DNA from 2 places in the Micromonospora craniellae genome. Region 2 is predicted to be linked to the other one. Evidence: predicted binding sites of a transcription regulator. Region 2 holds the regulator's gene; the other holds the start of a gene.
What was found. Region 2 encodes HrcA, which represses chaperone genes, less so after heat shock. Its sites were predicted from a motif close to GGTTNGCACNCTCNNNNNGAGNGTGCNAACC; they were not measured.
Positions count from the first base shown of each region.

Region 1 (9,073 bases), 550 kb from region 2:
CATGCCGACGGCGAGCAACGCGTCCCGCCCGTCCCGCAGCACCACCGTCGGGGTGCCGCAGGTCCAGCCGTCCACCGAGCGCCCGACCACCTGGTCCGCGCCGTCGAGCGGCTGCACCTCGTCGAGCAGTTCCCGGAGCGGTACGCCGAGCCACCGCGCGTTGCCGATCAGGTCGCCGCCGACCTCGTTGGAGACGCACGCCAGCGTCACGTACCGCTCCACCATCGGCCGGGCCAGCAGGTCCGCGAAGCTCAGCGTCACCGGGTTGCGCACCCGGCCATGGATGCGCAGCCGCCACGTCTGGGGATCCACCTGCGGCACCACCAGGGCGGTGTCGATGCGGTAGAAGCGCCGGTTCTCGGTGACGAAGGGCGCCACGCCCGGCACCTGGAGGTCGACACCGGCGGGTAGCGGCGGCGCGGCGGAGACCGGGGCGGGCAGCCTGATCGCAGCCCGGGCGTCGGCGACACCGCGCCGGCCGGCCCACCACCGCCCGGCCGCACCGCCGACGACGGCCACCCCGAGCACCGCGCCGACACCGGTGAGGAACCGCCGCCGCGACTCCGGGTCGGCACCACGCTGCGGACCCGCCCCGTCCGGCGCGGATGAATGCTGCGGTCCCGCCGCTGCCGGCGCAGGTGAATGCTGCGGCCCGGCCTCGGCCGGCTCATGTGCACGCTGCGGTCCGGCCTCGTCCGGTCCGGGTGGACGCTGCTCGGTCGGCGGGGACCAGGGCCACGGGTCGAGTTCCAGCGGCCCGGCGACGAACGCCCAGAGCGTCACGCCGCCGACCAACGCGCCGACCAGCGGCGGCAGCACGTCCAGGCCGTCCGCGCCGGCCCGGGTCAGCGCCGCACCGGCACCCAGTGCGGCGAACGCCGCGATGCCGGCCAGGCCCACCACCAGGCGGCGGACGGCCAGCACGCCCAGCAGGGCGGCGAAACCGGCCAGCAGCACCCCCGTCCCGACCAGCAGAGCGATCTTGTCGTACGTGCCGAAGACCGCGATCCCGAACCGCTTCACCGGCTCGGGGGCCGCGTCCACGACCAGCCCACCGACCGCCACCAGCGGGGCGGAACGGGGGCCGGTCAACACCGCCACCACTTCGGCGGCACCGATGGCCGCCGCTGCGGCGGCGACACCGGCCAGGGCTGCGTACCGGGGCGTCGTACTGCTCACCGGTCCAGTGTTTCCGACCGTACGCCCGATCGGTAGCCACCTCGACCGAGCGTGACCGGGCCGGAACGCACGCGGGGCGCACCGTCGTCGACGATGCGCCCCGCGTCCAGGTCCGGCAGGGGTCAGAAACCCGGGCCGTGCTGGTGGCCGTGCCCGTGGCCGTGACCGCCTGCGGCGGGCTCCGGCTCCTTCGGCTTCTCCACCACGAGGCTCTCGGTGGTGAGCAGCAGACCGGCGATCGACGCGGCGTTGGTGACCGCGTTACGGGTCACCTTGACCGGGTCGACGATGCCCGCCTTGGCCAGGTCGACGTACTCGCCGACGGCGGCGTCCAGGCCGGTGCCCCACTCCGCCGCGACGACCTTCTGCACCACCACGTAACCGTCGTGGCCGGCGTTCTGGGCGATCCAGCGCAGCGGCTCGACCAGCGCCTTGCGCACGATCGAGACGCCGACCTTCTCGTCACCGGTGAAGCCCAGGTCGTCATCGAGCACCGGCAGGATCTGGGCCAGGGCGGCACCGCCGCCGGGGACCGTACCCTCCTCGACCGCAGCCTTGGTCGCGGCGATGGCGTCCTCGATGCGGTGCTTGCGCTCCTTCATCTCGACCTCGGTGGCCGCGCCGACCTTGACCACCGCGATGCCGCCGGAGAGCTTGGCCAGCCGCTCGGCGAGCTTCTCCCGGTCCCACTCGGAGTCCGACGCCTCGATCTCCTTGCGGATCTGGGCGACCCGGTCGGTGACCTCGGCGGACTGCCCGCCACCGTCGACGATGGTGGTGTTCTCCTTGTCGACCACGATGCGCCGGGCGGTGCCCAGCACCTCCAGGCCGACCTGGTCGAGCTTGTAGCCCAGCTCGGGCGCGACCAGCTCGGCACCGGTGAGGATCGCCATGTCCTGGAGCATCGCCTTGCGGCGGTCGCCGAAGCCGGGAGCCTTGACCGCGCAGACCTTGAGGGTCTTGCGGATCGCGTTGACCACCAGGGTGGACAGGGCCTGACCCTCGACGTCCTCGGCGACGATCAGCAGCGGCTTGTTGTTCTGGAGGACCTTCTCCAGCAGCGGCAGCAGCTCCTCGATCGCCGAGATCTTCTGCGTGGTGATCAGGATGTACGCGTCCTCCAGGACGGACTCCTGCGACTCCGCGTCAGTGACGAAGTTCGGCGAGATGAAGCCCTTGTCGAACTGGAGACCCTCGGTCACGTCCAGCTCGGTGTGCAGGGCGGAGCCCTCCTCGACGGTGATCACACCGTCGCGGCCGACCCGCTCCATCGCCTCGGCGATCAGCTCGCCGATGGTGGAGTCCTGCGCGGAGACCGTCGCGACGTGCGCCACGGCCTTCTTGTCGGCGACCTCGACGGCCTTGCCGAGCAGCGCCTCGGAGACCTTCGCGGAGGCCGCGTCGATGCCCCGCTTGAGGCCGGCCGGGTTGGCGCCCGCGGTGACGTTGCGCAGACCCTCGCGGACCATGGCCTGCGCCAGCACGGTCGCGGTGGTGGTCCCGTCGCCGGCGACATCGTTGGTCTTGGTCGCCACCTCCTTGACCAGCTGCGCGCCGAGGTTCTCGTACGGGTTGGTGAGCTCGATCTCCTTCGCGATGGTCACGCCATCGTTGGTGATCGTCGGCGCACCGAATTTCTTGTCCAGGACGACGTTGCGCCCGCGCGGCCCGAGGGTGACCTTGACCGCGTCCGCGAGCGCGTTGACACCGTGTTCCAGCAGGTGCCGGGCGTCGTCCGAGAAGCTCAGGATCTTCGCCATGAATGTCCCTTCGACGCGACGTTGCCCCGGCCCGGCGAGCCGGACCGGGGCAACGTCACTGATCGGTTGGTTACTTCTCGATGACCGCGAGGACGTCGCGGGCGGAGAGCACCAGGTACTCCTCGCCGGCGTACTTGACCTCGGTGCCGCCGTACTTCGAGTAGAGAACGGTGTCGCCGACGGAGACGTCGATCGGCACGCGGTTGCCCTTGTCGTCGATCCGGCCGGGGCCGACAGCGAGGACGGTGCCCTCCTGCGGCTTCTCCTTGGCGGTGTCGGGGATCACGATGCCCGAGGCGGTGGTGGTCTCGGCCTCGTTCGCCTGGACCACGATGCGGTCCTCGAGCGGCTTGATCGCAACCTTGGTCGCGGTAGTCACGGGCATACCCTCCTGGGGTACTTGGTTTCGTTGCCGGTCAGCACGCCGACCGGCGTCAATTGCCACATGCCACCGGGCGGGGCCGTCGTCGCGGGTGCCGGTCCGCCTGGCGTTCAACCCCCGGGCACCAGGGCCCGGACGTTGGCACCCTCAGGGTGAGAGTGCTAATCGCAGGTTATTCCTCGGCTAGCACTCCGTCAAGGAGAGTGCCAACCCACCACCTCGTGTCGCCACATTTCCACACTCTCGCGCCACTATCTCGCCACTCTTCTGCCGCTCTTGCACCAGCGTTCGCCACTCTTACGCCAGCGTTCGCCACGGTTGACCGCAACACGCCGACGCTCGCTTCCCCACCGAACGACCGACGCTTACTCTCCGGCGCTATTACGTGACGGAGGGCGGACAGATGGCGGACATGCCAACCCTGGGTTTCCTGCGCGACCAACTGCGCCGGGCCCGCAAGCTGCGCGGGCTCAGCCAGGAAGAACTCGGCAAGATGGTCAACTACTCCCCGTCGGCGGTGAGCGCGATGGAGATCGGCCCGAACCACCTCAGCGTCGACTACCTGTCCCGGTTCGACAAGGTGCTGGAGACCGGTGGCCTCTTCGTCGGGATGCTGGAGTTGATCCGGTTGCACGCCGAGCCGGACTGGTTCCGGCCGTGGGGCGAGATCGAGCGCGAGGCCGTCGCGCTGCGCTGGTACGACCCGGCGGTGGTGCCGGGCCTGCTCCAGACCGAGGCGTACGCGCGGGAGATGTTGCGGGCCGGGCCGCCGCTGGCCGACGAGCAGATCGAGAAGCGGGTGCTGGCCCGGATGGCGCGGCAGGAGATCCTCGCCCGCGAGGAGCCGCCGCAGCTCGTCGCGGTGCTCGATGAGCAGGCGCTGCGCCGGCAGGTGGGCGAGCCCACGACCATGTACGAGCAGGTGAAGCACCTGCGCGCCCTCGCCGACCATTCGCATGTCCAGGTACGGATCGTGCCGGCCGAGACCCCGTGGTACATCGGGCTCCACGGCCCGTTCGTGCTGGCTCGACTCGCCGACGGCACCGAGGTGGCCCATCTGGACAACCAACTCCGGGGGCACACCGTGGACAGCCCGAACGAGCTTGCCAACCTCGGACGTCGTTGGGAGACTGTGGCCGGTGAGGCGCTGCCGCGCCGGCAGTCCGCCCGCCTGATCGAGGAAGTGGCGAACTCATGGACCTGACCCGTGCCGCCTGGCGCAAGTCCTCCCGCAGCAACGCCAACGGCGGCGCCTGCGTCGAGGTAGCCGACAACCTGCCCGGCGTGGTCGCCGTACGTGACAGCAAGGACCCGACCGGCCCGGCGCTCACCTTCACCCCGGCTGCCTGGCACGCCTTCGTCACCACCCACCACCCCACCCACTGATCACCCCCGGGCGCTGCCGCTGGCGCTGCCACCCACAGCACCCGCCGCCGAAGTCGCCCCTCCACCAGCGGCCCGCCGCCCCTCGGCCCCGCCGCCCCTCGGCCCCGCCGCCCCGTCCGCCCTGCCCCCGTCGCCCCGTCGATCATGGAGTTGTGGTCGACGAAACGCCCCGATTAAGGGTGTTTGCACGAGCCACGACTCCATGATCGGCGGGCGATGGGCGGGATGCCGCATGATCGACGGCCGGCGGGATACCGCGAACGGCGTTGAGGTCACGTTCGATCCAGGATCGAGTGGTGTCCAGGCGACTGCGAGACCACTCGAATCTGGATCGAGCACGATCATGAACTGGACAGCGCCGGTTGGGGACAGCGGCGGGGGCGGTCGGGTCGGTGTCGGGTGGCGACCCGGATAATCGGCGGGTGGATCTGGGGCAGTTCGCTGCGTTGCGTACCGACGAAGGGTCGGCGGCGCTCGACGCGGCGGTGCGGGTGGCCGGCGGTGACCCGCTGCACGCGGCGGCCACGCTCCGCGCGGCCGGGGTGCCGGCCGGGTTGGCGGCGGCGGCCCTGACCCAGGCGGAGTTGCGCCGCCGCGCCACCGGCAAGTTCGGGCCGGAGGCGAGGGGCATGTTCTTCACCCGGCCCGGTCTGGAGCAGGCCACCCGGCGGATCGTCGCGGACCGCCGGGCGCGACGGCTGCGGGCCGCCGGGGTGGCCACCCTGGCGGACCTGGGCTGCGGGTTGGGCGCCGACGCGCTGGCCGCCGCCCGCACCGGCATCCGGGTGTACGCCGTGGAGGCCGACCCGCTCACCGCTGCGCTCGCCGAGGCGAACGCCCACGCCGCAGGGTTGGCCGACCTCGTCTCCGTGGAGTGCGGCGACGCGACCGCGTTCGACGTGACCCGGGTCGACGCGGTCTTCTGCGATCCGGCCCGTCGTCGGGCCGGCACCGGTCGCCGGATCTTCGACCCGAACGCGTACTCGCCACCCTGGGACTTCGTCGTCGGGCTGGCCGAACGGGTGCCGTACACGGCGGTGAAGGTGGCGCCGGGTCTCGATCATGCCCTGATCCCGGCCGGTGCCGAGGCCGAGTGGGTCGGCGTCGACGGCGACCTGGTCGAGGCGGCCCTCTGGTGCGGCCCGCTCGCCGAACACCGACGCCGCGCAACCGTATGTAAGGAAGGGTCCCCTACTAACGCCTCGTGCATAGCAGGGGTCCCCTCCTTACATCCCGGCGACGGGCCGCGCGTGTATCAGCTCACCGGGCAGGGGACGGCGGAGGCGCCGGTCGGGCCGGTACGCAGGTTCGTCTACGACCCGGATTCGGCGGTGGTGCGGGCGCACCTGGTCGCCGAGCTGGCCGCCGACCTGGACGCCTCGCTGGCCGACCCGAGCATCGCCTACCTCTATGCCGACCGGGCCATCCCCACCCCGTACGCCCGCTGCCTGGAGGTGACCGACGTGCTGGCGTTCTCGCTCAAGCGGCTGCGGGCGCTGCTGAGGGAGCGCCGGGTCGGCCGGGTGGAGATCCTCAAGCGGGGCTCCGCGCTGGAACCGGAGCGGCTCCGGCGGGACCTGAGGCTGACCGGTGACCAGCCGGCCAGCCTGGTGCTGACCCGGGTCGCCGCGGCGCCGACGGTGCTCATCTGCCAGCCGGTGACCTGAGAGGCTGGGTTGGCGGGCATGGCGGGACGGGGTACGCCGGCGATCGCGCTGCTGGCGAAGCGGAGGATCACGCACCGCACCCATTCGTACGACGTGCCGGCGGACGCCGCCAACTACGGCGCGCTGGTCGCCGCGGCGCTCGCGGTCGCGCCGGAGCGGGTCTTCAAGACCCTGGTCACCGAGGTCGACGGCGCGTTGACCGTGGCGGTGGTGCCGGTCACCGGCGAGCTGGACCTCAAGGCCCTCGCCGCTGCGGTGGGCGGCAAGCGGGCCGCGCTCGCCGACCGCGCGGCGGCCGAGCGCGCCACCGGGTACGTGCGGGGCGGCATCAGCCCGCTCGGCCAGCGCAAGCGGCTGCCCACGGTGGTCGACGACTCCGCCCTGGCCCACCCCACCGTGTACGTGTCGGCCGGCCGCCGGGGCCTCCAGGTGGAATTGGCGCCCACGGATCTCGTGGCGCTCACCGAGGCCCGCACCGCCGCGCTGACCACCGGCTGACCGCACTCCACCTGCGCACTCACGCGCCGCCGTTCGGCTTCGTACCGGGCGGGTGTCCTCGACGTTGCTGAATTGTTACCGCCGACAACAAACTCATCGCCATCGCGCTCTTGTGCTGGCGGGTAGGGCGCAATACGTTGCCGGACACAACAAAACAAACACCGACACCTTCCCCCACCCTCGAAAGGACCCTGCAGATGCGCAAGGGCTTCCTCGCCGTCGGCGCCGTGGGCCTCCTGACCCTCGGCTCCCTGACGGCCTGCGGCGACGACTCCGGCGGTGACCAGGCCGGTTCCGACAAGACCCCGAAGATCGGGGTGATCCTGCCGGACAGCAAGTCCTCGGTCCGTTGGGAGAGCGCGGACCGCAAGTTCCTCCAGGCCGCGTTCGAGGCCGCCGGCGTTCAGTACGACATCCAGAACGCCCAGGGTGACAAGAACGCGTTCCAGACCATCGCCGATCAGATGATCACCAGTGGCGTCACCGCGCTGATGATCGTCAACCTGGACTCCGGCACCGGCAAGGCCGTGCTCGACAAGGCCAGGTCGCAGGGCGTCGCCACGATCGACTACGACCGCCTCACCCTCGGCGGCTCGGCGGAGTACTACGTCAGCTTCGACAACGAGGCCGTCGGCAAGCTCCAGGGCGAGGGCCTCGTCAAGTGCCTCACCGACGCCAAGGTGGAGAAGCCGGCGATCGCGTACCTGAACGGCTCGCCGACCGACAACAACGCGACCCTGTTCAAGAACGGGTACGACTCGGTCCTCAAGCCGAAGTTCGACTCGGGCGAGTACACCCAGGCCGCCGACGACTCGGTGCCGGACTGGGACAACGCGCAGGCCGCCACCATCTTCGAGCAGCAGCTCACCAAGGCCGGCGGCAAGATCGACGGCGTGCTGAGCGCGAACGACGGCCTGGGCAACGCCGCCATCTCGGTGCTCAGGAAGAACAACCTCAACGGCAAGGTCCCGGTGACCGGCCAGGACGCCGACCCGCAGGGTCTGCAGAACATCCTCGCCGGTGACCAGTGCATGACCGTCTACAAGGCGGTCAAGCAGGAGGCGGACGCCGCCGCCGGGCTGGCCATCGCGCTGGCCAAGGGCGAGCGCAAGGAGACCGGCCAGACGGTCAAGGACCCGGAGAGCGGCCGGGACGTGGCCAGCGTCCTGCTCACCCCGAAGGCGATCTACAAGGAGAACGTCAAGGACGTCATCGCCGACGGCTACGTGACCAAGGAAGAGGTCTGCACCGCCGACTTCGCCAAGCTCTGCACCGAAGCGGGCATCAGCTGACCCACCCGCCTGGGCGGCGCCGCCCGGCACGGCAACCCCGTGCCGGGCGGCGCGACGCCGCTGGACGGGCCCCGATCTCCCGCCGTGCCTAAGGAGAACCCCGTGTCCGCGACCCCACTGCTGGAGCTACGCGGGATCGACAAGAGTTTCGGTCCCGTCCAGGTCCTGCGCGACGTCGCCTTCGCCGCCTACCCGGGCGAGGTGACCGCGCTCGTCGGCGACAACGGCGCCGGCAAGTCGACCCTGGTCAAGTGCATCAGCGGCATCCACCCCACCGACTCCGGCGAGTTCGTCTTCGACGGCCGTCCGGTGAGCATCAACAGCCCCCGGGACGCCGCCTCGCTCGGCATCGAGGTCGTCTACCAGGACCTCGCGCTCTGCGACAACCTCGACATCGTGCAGAACATGTTCCTCGGGCGCGAGAAGCGCAGCGGCATCGTGCTGGACGAGCCGGCGATGGAGCAGATGGCCGCGGAGACCCTGGCCGGGCTCTCCGTACGCACCGTGAAGTCGCTACGCCAGCACGTCTCCAGCCTCTCCGGCGGTCAGCGCCAGACCGTGGCGATCGCCAAGGCGGTGCTCTGGAACAGCAAGCTGGTGATCCTGGACGAGCCGACCGCCGCGCTCGGCGTCGCGCAGACCGCCCAGGTGCTCGAACTGGTCCGCCGGCTGGCCGACAACGGCCTGGCCGTGGTGCTCATCTCGCACAACATGAACGACGTCTTCGCCGTCTCCGACCGGATCGCCGCGCTCTATCTCGGCCAGATGGTCGCCCAGGTGAGGACCACCGACATCACGCACTCGCAGGTGGTCGAGCTGATCACCGCAGGCCGTTCCGGCGGGCTCGGGCTCGCCACCGAACCGGCCGCCAACGGCAACGGTGGAGCACCCGCCGACGGCAGGGAAGGA
Region 1 is NZ_CP061725.1:4,292,585-4,301,657, reverse strand. Features, by position in the region: gene ID554_RS19550 (molybdopterin-dependent oxidoreductase) at 1-1,179, opposite strand, end outside; gene groL (chaperonin GroEL) at 1,302-2,939, opposite strand; gene groES (co-chaperone GroES) at 3,010-3,324, opposite strand; gene ID554_RS19535 (helix-turn-helix domain-containing protein) at 3,725-4,525, shown strand; gene ID554_RS19530 (DUF397 domain-containing protein) at 4,516-4,707, shown strand; gene ID554_RS19525 (THUMP-like domain-containing protein) at 5,130-6,374, shown strand; gene ybaK (Cys-tRNA(Pro) deacylase) at 6,393-6,872, shown strand; gene ID554_RS19515 (sugar ABC transporter substrate-binding protein) at 7,070-8,164, shown strand; gene ID554_RS19510 (ATP-binding cassette domain-containing protein) at 8,267-9,073, shown strand, end outside.
Region 1: the regulator HrcA is predicted to act here: its motif matches at 3,458-3,488, upstream of groES (co-chaperone GroES).

Region 2 (9,073 bases):
GCCCGCCGACGATCTGGCCCGCATCCTCGACGCGATCGACCGCACCTGGGGGCTGGACGCCGACGCCGAGGTGACCACCGAGGCCAACCCGGAGTCGGTCGACCCGGTCTCGCTCAAGGAACTGCGGGCGGCCGGCTACACCCGGATCTCGCTCGGCATGCAGTCGGCCACGCCCGGGGTGCTCGCCGTGCTCGACCGCAAGCACCGGGCCGGTCGCGCACCGGCCGCCGCACTGGAGGCGCGCGACGCCGGGTTCGCGCACGTCAACCTGGACCTGATCTACGGGACGCCGGGGGAGCGGGCGGAGGACTTCGCCGAGTCGCTGGCCCAGGTGGTGGCGGCGGGCGTCGACCACGTCAGCGCGTACGCCCTGATCGTCGAGGCCGGCACCCGGTTGGCCGCGCGGATGCGTCGCGGCGAGCTGCCGTACCCGGACGACGACGTCGCCGCGGAGCGTTACCTGGCCGCCGAGGCTGCCCTCGACGCCGCCGGTTTCTCCTGGTACGAGGTGTCCAACTGGGCGCGGACGCCGGCCGCCCGGTGCCGGCACAACCTGCTCTACTGGACCGGCGGCGACTGGTGGGGCCTCGGCCCCGGCGCGCACAGTCACATCGGTGGTGTGCGCTGGTGGAACGTCAAGCACCCCCGCGAGTACGCCGGCCGGCTGGCCGCCGGTGAGTCTCCCGGGCTGGCCCGGGAGGTGCTCACCGGCGGCGAGGCACACATGGAGGACGTCATGCTGCGGCTACGGCTCGCGTCCGGGCTGCCGCTGGACGTCCTCGACGACGCCGGTCGCGCGGCCGCCGCGCGGGCGGTGGGGCAGGGCCTGCTCGCCGCGTCCGCCCACGCGGCCGGCCACGCCGTCCTGACGGTGCGTGGCCGGCTGCTTGCCGACGCCGTGGTGCGGGACCTGCTGCCCTGACCGGCGTCCCCGAGGTCAGCGCTTCACGAAGGAGTAGGTCATCGGGTAGCGGTAGAGGGCGCCCTCGTTGGCCTTGACCCCGGCGATGATGCCGAAGATCACCGGCACGATCCAGACCAGGAACGGCACGAAGAACAGCAGCCCGCAGGTGATCGCGGTGAGCACCCAGCTGAGCAACCCGGCGATGGCCCAGGTGATCTGGAAGTTCAGGGCGGCCACCGCGTGGGCCCGGACCACCGGGCTCTGCTGCCCGCGCGTCATCATCGCGATCAGCGGCGCCACCCAGCCGAGCAGACCACCACCCACGAACACCCCGAGCGGGCCGCCGAAGTGGGCGATCAGGGTCCAGGTCTTGTCCTCGTTGTTGGCGTAGCCGCCACCCGGAGGGCCGTATCCGCCCGTCGGGTACCCGACACCGGGCTCCCCGCCAGGCGGGGGATAGCCGCCGGGGGGCGGGTAGCCACCGGGCGGGGGGTAGTCACCCGGAGTGCCGTAGCCGCCGGGCGGCGGGGGCTGGTCGCCGGCGGGAGGCGGATAGCCCCCGGGCGGGGGATAGCCGGGCTGGCCCGACGAGCCCGACAGTGGAGTCGTGGGTTCGTCGCCGGACCCTGGAGGACGAGGTGGTTCAGTCATACGAGTCACGGTAGGGGCCAGCGGCAACGGCGCACCATAGCGACACCGGCGAGTGTCAACCCGCCGATCGGCCCCCGTACACCCGGGAGGTCTTGATCATCGCGTCCACGGGAACCCCGACGTAGACTGGCACTCGCTACATTCGAGTGCCAGAGTGTTCCTCTGACACTCGGGCCGCTCCGGGCTGACCTGCGACAGGAGGTGGGAAGGATGGGTCTCGACGACCGGAAACTCGCCGTACTCCGGGCGATCGTCGAGGACTACGTCGCCACCCAGGAGCCGGTCGGCAGCAAGTCACTCGTCGAACGGCACCAACTCGGCGTGTCCCCGGCCACCGTGCGCAACGACATGGCCGTGCTGGAGGAGGAGGGCTACATCCGCCAGCCGCACACCAGCGCCGGGCGGGTGCCCACCGATCGCGGCTACCGCCTCTTCGTCGACCGGCTCAGTCGGATCAAGCCGCTCAGCCCGGCCGAACGCCGGGCGATCGAGCGGTTCCTGGTCGGCGCGGTGGACCTCGACGACGTGGTGTACCGCACCGTACGCCTGCTCGCGCAACTGACCCGCCAGGTCGCCGTGGTGCAGTATCCGAGCCTGGCCCGCTCCACGGTCCGGCACCTGGAACTCGTGCCGATCTCCACCACCCGGCTGACGCTGGTGATGATCGCCGACACCGGTCGGGTGGAACAGCGGCTGGTCGAACTGCCCGCGCCCGTCCCCGCCGACGACGTCCTCGACCTGCGCCGGCTGGTCAACGAGAAGCTGGTCGGTACCCGCCTGTCCGACACACCACCGCTGGTGCAGTCGCTCATCGACGAGTCCGCGCCGCACCTGCGCCCGGCCATGACCACCCTCTCCACCGTCCTGCTGGAGACCCTTGTCGAACGGCACGAGGAGCGGATCGCCCTGGCCGGCACCGCCAACCTGGCCCGTGGCGGCCTGCTCGACTTCCAGGGGTCGCTGCGCCCCATCCTCGAAGCGCTCGAGGAGGAGGTGGTCCTGCTCAAACTCATCGGCGAGGCCGAACCGAGCACGCTACGGGTACGCATCGGCGACGAGAACCAGATCGACAACCTACGGGCGGCATCCGTGGTCAGCACCGGTTACGGCCCGGGCGCGACCATCGTCGGGGGGATGGGCGTGCTGGGACCGACCCGGATGGACTACCCCGGAACAATCGCCACGGTGAGGGCCGTGGCACGCTACGTGGGCGAGCTGCTGGCCCAGAACTGACCAGTCAGGGCCGACGGCAGGCTGCCGCCACCGACCGGCGTAACGCGAGACGAACACGAGGACACGGAACCCAGTGGCCAGGGACTACTACGGCATTCTCGGCGTGAGCCGAGGGGCCTCCGACGACGAGATCAAGCGCGCCTACCGCAAGCTGGCGCGCCAGTTCCACCCGGACGTGAATCCGGACCCGGAGGCCCAGGAGAAGTTCAAGGACATCAACGCCGCGTACGAGGTGTTGTCCGACGACCGGAAACGGCAGATCGTCGACCTCGGTGGCGATCCGCTCGCACCGGGCGGCGGCGGTGCCGGTGGGCCGGGCGGCCCCGGCGGCGCCGGACCCTTCGTCGGCTTCCAGGACATCATGGACGCCTTCTTCGGCGGGGCCACCGGCGCCGGGCGTGGCCCGCGCCCGCGTACCCGGCCCGGGGCCGACGCGATCCTGCGGCTGGAACTGGACCTGCACGAGACCGCCTTCGGGGTCGAGGCCCCGATCACGGTCGACACCGCGGTGCTCTGCACCACCTGCACCGGGGCCGGCACGGCCGCCGGCACCCACCTGGCCACCTGCGAGGCGTGCGGCGGCCGGGGCGAGGTGCAGTCGGTGCAGCGCACCTTCCTCGGCCAGGTGGTCTCCGCCCGGCCGTGCACGGTCTGCCAGGGTTACGGCACCACCGTCCCGCACCCCTGCCCCACCTGCGCCGGTGACGGCCGGGTCCGGACCCGCCGCTCGCTGACCGTGAAGATCCCGGCCGGCGTGGAGGACGGGATGCGGATCCGTCTCGCGCAGCAGGGCGAGGTCGGCCCGGGCGGCGGCACCGCCGGTGACCTCTACGTGGAGATCCACGAGCGGCCGCACGACGTCTTCTCCCGCAAGGGCGACGACCTGCACTGCCGGGTGACGGTGCCGATGACCGCCGCCGCGCTCGGCACCCGGCTGACCATCAAGGCGCTGGACAGCGAGGAGCCGGTCGACGTCAAGCCGGGCACCCAACCGGGCAGCACGCTGCGGCTACGGGCCCGGGGCGTGCCGCACCTGCGTGGCACCGGCCGGGGCGACCTCTACGTCCACCTCGACGTCCGTACCCCGACGAAGCTCGACGCCGAGCAGGAGCGGATGCTGCGCGAGTTCGCCAAGACCCGGGGCGAGGAGGTCGCCGAGCTCAGCAAGCAGGGCGGCTTCTTCTCCCGGATGCGCGATGCCTTCAACGGCCACGCCTGAGGTGTCCGCGCCGCTCTTCCTGGTCGAGTCGCTGCCCACCGCCGACTCGACGGTGCTCGACGGGCCGGAGGGCCACCACGCCGCCACCGTGCAGCGGCTCCGGGTCGGCGAGGAACTGTTGCTCGCCGACGGTCGGGGCGGCACGGCCCAGGCCGTGGTCACCGCGGTCGGTCGGGGCACCCTCGACCTGGACATCACCGCCCGCGGGTACGTCGACGCGGCGAACCCGCGGCTGGTGGTGGTGCAGGGCATCGCCAAGGGCGACCGGGGCGAACTGGCCGTGCAGGCGATGACCGAGGCGGGCGTGGACGAGATCGTCCCCTGGGCGGCGGCCCGCTCGGTGGTGCAGTGGCGCGGTGACCGGGGCGAACGGGCCCGGGGCAAGTGGGTGGCGACCGCCCGGGAGGCGGCGAAGCAGGCCCGCCGGGCATGGCTGCCGGTGGTGGCGGGCGCCCCGGACGAGTCCGGCCCGGCGGTGGCCCGCCGGATCGCCGGTGCCGCCGCCGGCTTCGTGCTGCACGAGGAGGCGAGCGACCGGCTGACCACCGTCGGGTTGCCCGACCGTGGCGAGATCGTGCTCCTGGTCGGCCCCGAAGGCGGCATCAGTCCGGCCGAGCTGACGGCCTTCCAGGAGGCCGGCGCGCAGCCGGTCCGGCTCGGGCCGTCGGTGCTGCGTACCTCCACGGCCGGGGTGGCCGCCCTGGCCGTGCTCGCCACCCGCCTGCTGCGCTGGTGACCGCCACGGGTCATGTCGGTCGCCACGAAAGCGGGCGCGACCGTGGCCACCGCGATGCCGTACGGCGCCAGGGACACCGCCAGTGACTGGGCCGTCGCGTTGAGTCCGGCCTTGCTGGCGCCGTACGCCGGGTTGGCGGGCTCGCCCCGGAACGCGCCGCGCGACGAGACGTTGACGATGCGCCCGCCGCCCGCGCGCATGTGCTGGGCGGCGCACCAGGCGGCGTTGGCCGCACCGAGCAGGTTGGTGTCCAGGATCTCGCGCCACCGTCGCTGCCACTGCTCGTAGCTGCTCTCGAAGACCGGGTGCGGTGGGTCGGCCGGGCCGACCCCCCCCGGCGTTGTTGACGAGTACGTCGAGCCCGCCGAGCCGTCGTGCGGCCTTGTCCACCATCGCCCGTACCGCGTCGGGGTCGGCCAGGTCGGCGCGGACCACCAGGTGGCCGTCGCCGCCCTGCCATGCGCGCCATCCTCCCGCACCCGGCCCGGATGTGAGGAAGGGACCCTTCCTATGCACGAGGCGTTAGTAGGGGGCCCTTCCTTACACTGCCCCGGTGAGTACTGCTGACTGCCTGTTCTGCCGGATCGTCGCCGGGGAGATCCCGGCCACCGTGGTCCGTGAGACCCCCACCACGCTCGCCTTCCGCGACATCGACCCGAAGGCGCCGGTGCACGTCCTGGTCATCCCCAAGGAGCACTACGCCGACGTGGCCACCCTCGCCGGCGGCGACCCGGCGCTGGCCGGTGAGGTGCTGGGCACGGCCGCCGCGGTGGCCGAGGACGAGGGCCTGCTCGGGGACGGCTTCCGGCTGATGTTCAACACCGGGGCGTACGGCGGCCAGGAGGTCTTCCACGTGCACGCGCACCTGCTGGGCGGTGCGCCGCTCGGGCCGATGCTGGCCCGGAGCGTGGCGTGACCACAGCCGCCACCGGTCGGCTCGACCGGATGGTGCGGCAGGTCCAGGCGCGGGGACGGGTGCCGGCCGTGGCGGCGGCGGTGCACCGTGCCGACCGCCCGCTGTGGACGGGCGTGGTCGGCGGCACCGGCAACGACACCGCGCTGGACGCGGACACCCGGTTCCGGATCGGCTCGGTGACCAAGACGTTCACCGCCGTGCTGACCCTGCAGTGCCGCGACGACGGCCTGCTCGACCTCGACGATCCGCTGGACCGGCATCTGGACCTGCCGGCACACGGCGAGTTGACCGTGCGGCGGTTGCTGTCGCACACCGCCGGCCTGCAACGGGAGCCGTACGGCGACGTCTGGGACACGTTACGGGCACCGGACGCCGACCGGCTGGTCGCCGAGTTGGCCCGAGCGGAGCGGGTGCTGCCTTCGGGCCGCCGCTACCACTACTCGAACCTGGGGATGGCGCTGCTCGGCCGGCTCGTCGGGCAGGTGCGGGGCGGGACCTGGGTCGAGGTGCTGGCCGACCGGGTGCTCGCCCCGCTCGGGCTGACCGCGACCACGGTCGACCCGGGTCCCCGCGCGGCGACCGGCTTCCTGGTGGACGCGTACTCCGACGAGGCGCGCCCGGAGCCGCCGACCGACTTCGGCGCGGTCGGCCCCGCCGCGCAGTTGTGGAGCACCGCCGGTGACATGGCCCGCTGGGCCGCCTTCCTGGCCGACCCGGCGGCGCTGGACCCGACCGGCGCGGTGCTCGCCCCGGCCACCCTGGAGGAGATGCGCTGGCCGGTGACGGTCACCGACGAGACATCGTGGTCGGCCGGCTTCGGCCTCGGCCTGATCCTGGTGCCGCAGGGGCAGCGGGTGGTGCACGTCGGGCACGACGGCGCGATGCCCGGGTTCCTGGCCGGGGTGTACGGCCGGCGGGGCGGTGAGGGCACTCCCGCCGCGTTCGGCGCCGCCGTGCTCGGTTCCTCCGGTACCGCCGTGGAACTGCTGGATCTGCCGCACCGGCTGCTCGCCGCTTCGGTCGAGCACGACCCGGCCGACATCACGCCCTGGCGGCCGGGCGAACCGGCCCCGGAACATCTGCGCGGCCTGCTCGGCCGCTGGTGGGGCGAGGGTTTCGAGTACGTCTTCGGCTGGCACGACGGCACCCTGCAGGCCCGGGCCGCCGGTGACCCGTCGGAGAAGCCCCCGGCGGTCTTCGCGCCGGTGCCGGAGCGGCCGGACGTGTTCCGGACGGTCTCCGGGCGGGAGGTCGGCGAACTGCTCCGGCTGACCCGGGACGCCACCGGGGAGGTGGTCCGGATGCACTGGGCGACCTACCGGTTCACCCGGCGGCAGGAGACCTTCGACAGGTACGACTTCCGGACCGGCGACTGAGGAGTTTTGTCTACTTGTGCGCCAGTCGTCGTTTGGCGTGACGACCGCCCGCCCACCCCGGCGTGAGCAGGCGCGCCAGCGGGTCGCGGCCGATCCTTCCCGAGGTAAATGGGCGGCGTGTCCACGCCGTCCAACCGATACGATGGGGGCAACGTCCGCACGCCGTGGCAGCAGGCCCGGCACCGAGATCGAGAGCAGGTGGCGCAGGGCCCCTCGGCCCGACCTATGACCGGCACCCCACCTCCCGGCCCGCCCCGGGTGCAGACCAGGATCACGGTCCCCGACTCGAAGATCATGGTCAACCTGCTCGGCGCGGGTGACGAGATCCTGCGACTGGTCGAGCGCTCCGTGAACAGTGACGTGCACGTACGCGGCAACGAGATCACGATCACCGGTGCCCCCGCCGACAACGCCCTCGCCGAGCGGATCTTCAGCGAACTCCTCGAACTGATCGAGAAAGGCGAGACCCTGACCACAGACGCCGTCCGGCGTACCGTCGGCATGCTCGAACAGGGCGGCGCGGAGCGGCCCGCAGAGGTCCTGACGCTCAACATCCTGTCCCGGCGCGGGCGCACCATCCGCCCCAAGACGCTCGGGCAGAAGCGCTACGTCGACGCGATCGACACGCACACCATCGTCTTCGGCATCGGCCCGGCCGGCACCGGCAAGACCTATCTCGCCATGGCGAAGGCGGTCCAGGCGTTGCAGGCCAAGCAGGTCAACCGGATCATCCTGACCCGGCCGGCGGTCGAGGCGGGGGAGCGGCTGGGCTTCCTGCCCGGCACGCTCAACGAGAAGATCGACCCCTACCTGCGCCCGCTCTACGACGCGCTGCACGACATGCTGGACCCGGAGACCATCCCGAAGCTGATGGCGGCGGGCACCATCGAGGTCGCCCCGCTGGCGTACATGCGGGGTAGGGCGCAGCCGTACGACGCGCGGGTCCTGACGCCGGAGGGCTTCAAGCCGTTCGGATCGCTCCAGGTCGGCGACCTGGTCATCGGGTCGAACGGAACGCCCACGCCGGTGATCGGCATATATCCGCAGGGGCCCAAGAAGGTCTACCGGGTCACCACCCAGGACGGGGCGTCCACCCTGTGCTGCGGCGAACACCTCTGGACCGTCGCCACGGCGGAGGACAAGCGACGCGGCCGTCGGCGCACGCTCGAGACCCGGGAGATGATCGGGCAGGAGTGGCGGGGGCACACCCGCCGCTACGAACTCCCGGTCGTCGCGCCCGTGTACCTGGAGCCGCAGGACGTTCCGCTAGATCCGTACGTGCTCGGTCTGCTGCTCGGGGACGGCGCCATCTCGTCCCGAACGACGCCGGGCTTCTGCACCGCGGACCCGGAACTCGCCCACGCGATCGAGGACGCGCTCACCGACATCGAACTCGTCCGCAAGAGTGACTACGTGCTCCGGCACGTGCACGGGCACCGCGGCGGGGTGATCGTGGCCAATCCGGTGACCGTCGCGCTCCGGGAGTTGGGTCTGACCGGAGCCAGGTCGGGGGCCACGTTCGTGCCCGACGTCTACAAGCACAACAGCGTCGACGTCCGACTGGCCGTCCTGCAGGGGCTGCTGGACATGGACGGGGGGCCGTCCACGCAGGCGGGACGCACCTGCCGCGTGCAGTACTCGACGACCTCTTCCCGACTGCGGGACGATGTCGTCTACCTCGTCCAGTCGTTGGGCGGTGTCGCGACGTGGGGCGTCCGAGCGGCGGAGGGCCGGAAACCCGGTCTGGCGAACGGCCGTCCGGACGCCCATCGGGCCGACGCCTACGTGGTGGAGATCCGTCTACCCGAGGGTGTCCCGCCCTTCCAGCTGGCCCGCAAGCGTCAGCGGTACGAGGAGCGCGGTGGCGGCCGTCCGATGCGTTTCATCGACTCGATCATCCCGGCCGGGGTGCAGGAGACGATGTGCATCCAGGTGGCGGCGGAGGACTCGTTGTACGTCACCGACGAGTTCCTGGTCACGCACAACACGCTCAACGACGCGTTCATCATCCTCGACGAGGCGCAGAACACCACGCCCG
Region 2 is NZ_CP061725.1:4,844,058-4,853,130, forward strand. Features, by position in the region: gene hemW (radical SAM family heme chaperone HemW) at 1-922, shown strand, start outside; gene ID554_RS22050 (DUF4870 domain-containing protein) at 938-1,555, opposite strand; gene hrcA (heat-inducible transcriptional repressor HrcA) at 1,766-2,788, shown strand; gene dnaJ (molecular chaperone DnaJ) at 2,862-4,007, shown strand; gene ID554_RS22065 (16S rRNA (uracil(1498)-N(3))-methyltransferase) at 4,009-4,743, shown strand; partial or broken gene ID554_RS33175 (SDR family oxidoreductase) at 4,755-5,000, opposite strand; gene ID554_RS22075 (histidine triad nucleotide-binding protein) at 5,297-5,659, shown strand; gene ID554_RS22080 (serine hydrolase domain-containing protein) at 5,689-7,035, shown strand; partial or broken gene ID554_RS31835 (PhoH family protein) at 7,261-8,007, shown strand; partial or broken gene ID554_RS31840 (LAGLIDADG family homing endonuclease) at 8,215-8,733, shown strand; partial or broken gene ID554_RS31845 (PhoH family protein) at 9,022-9,073, shown strand, end outside.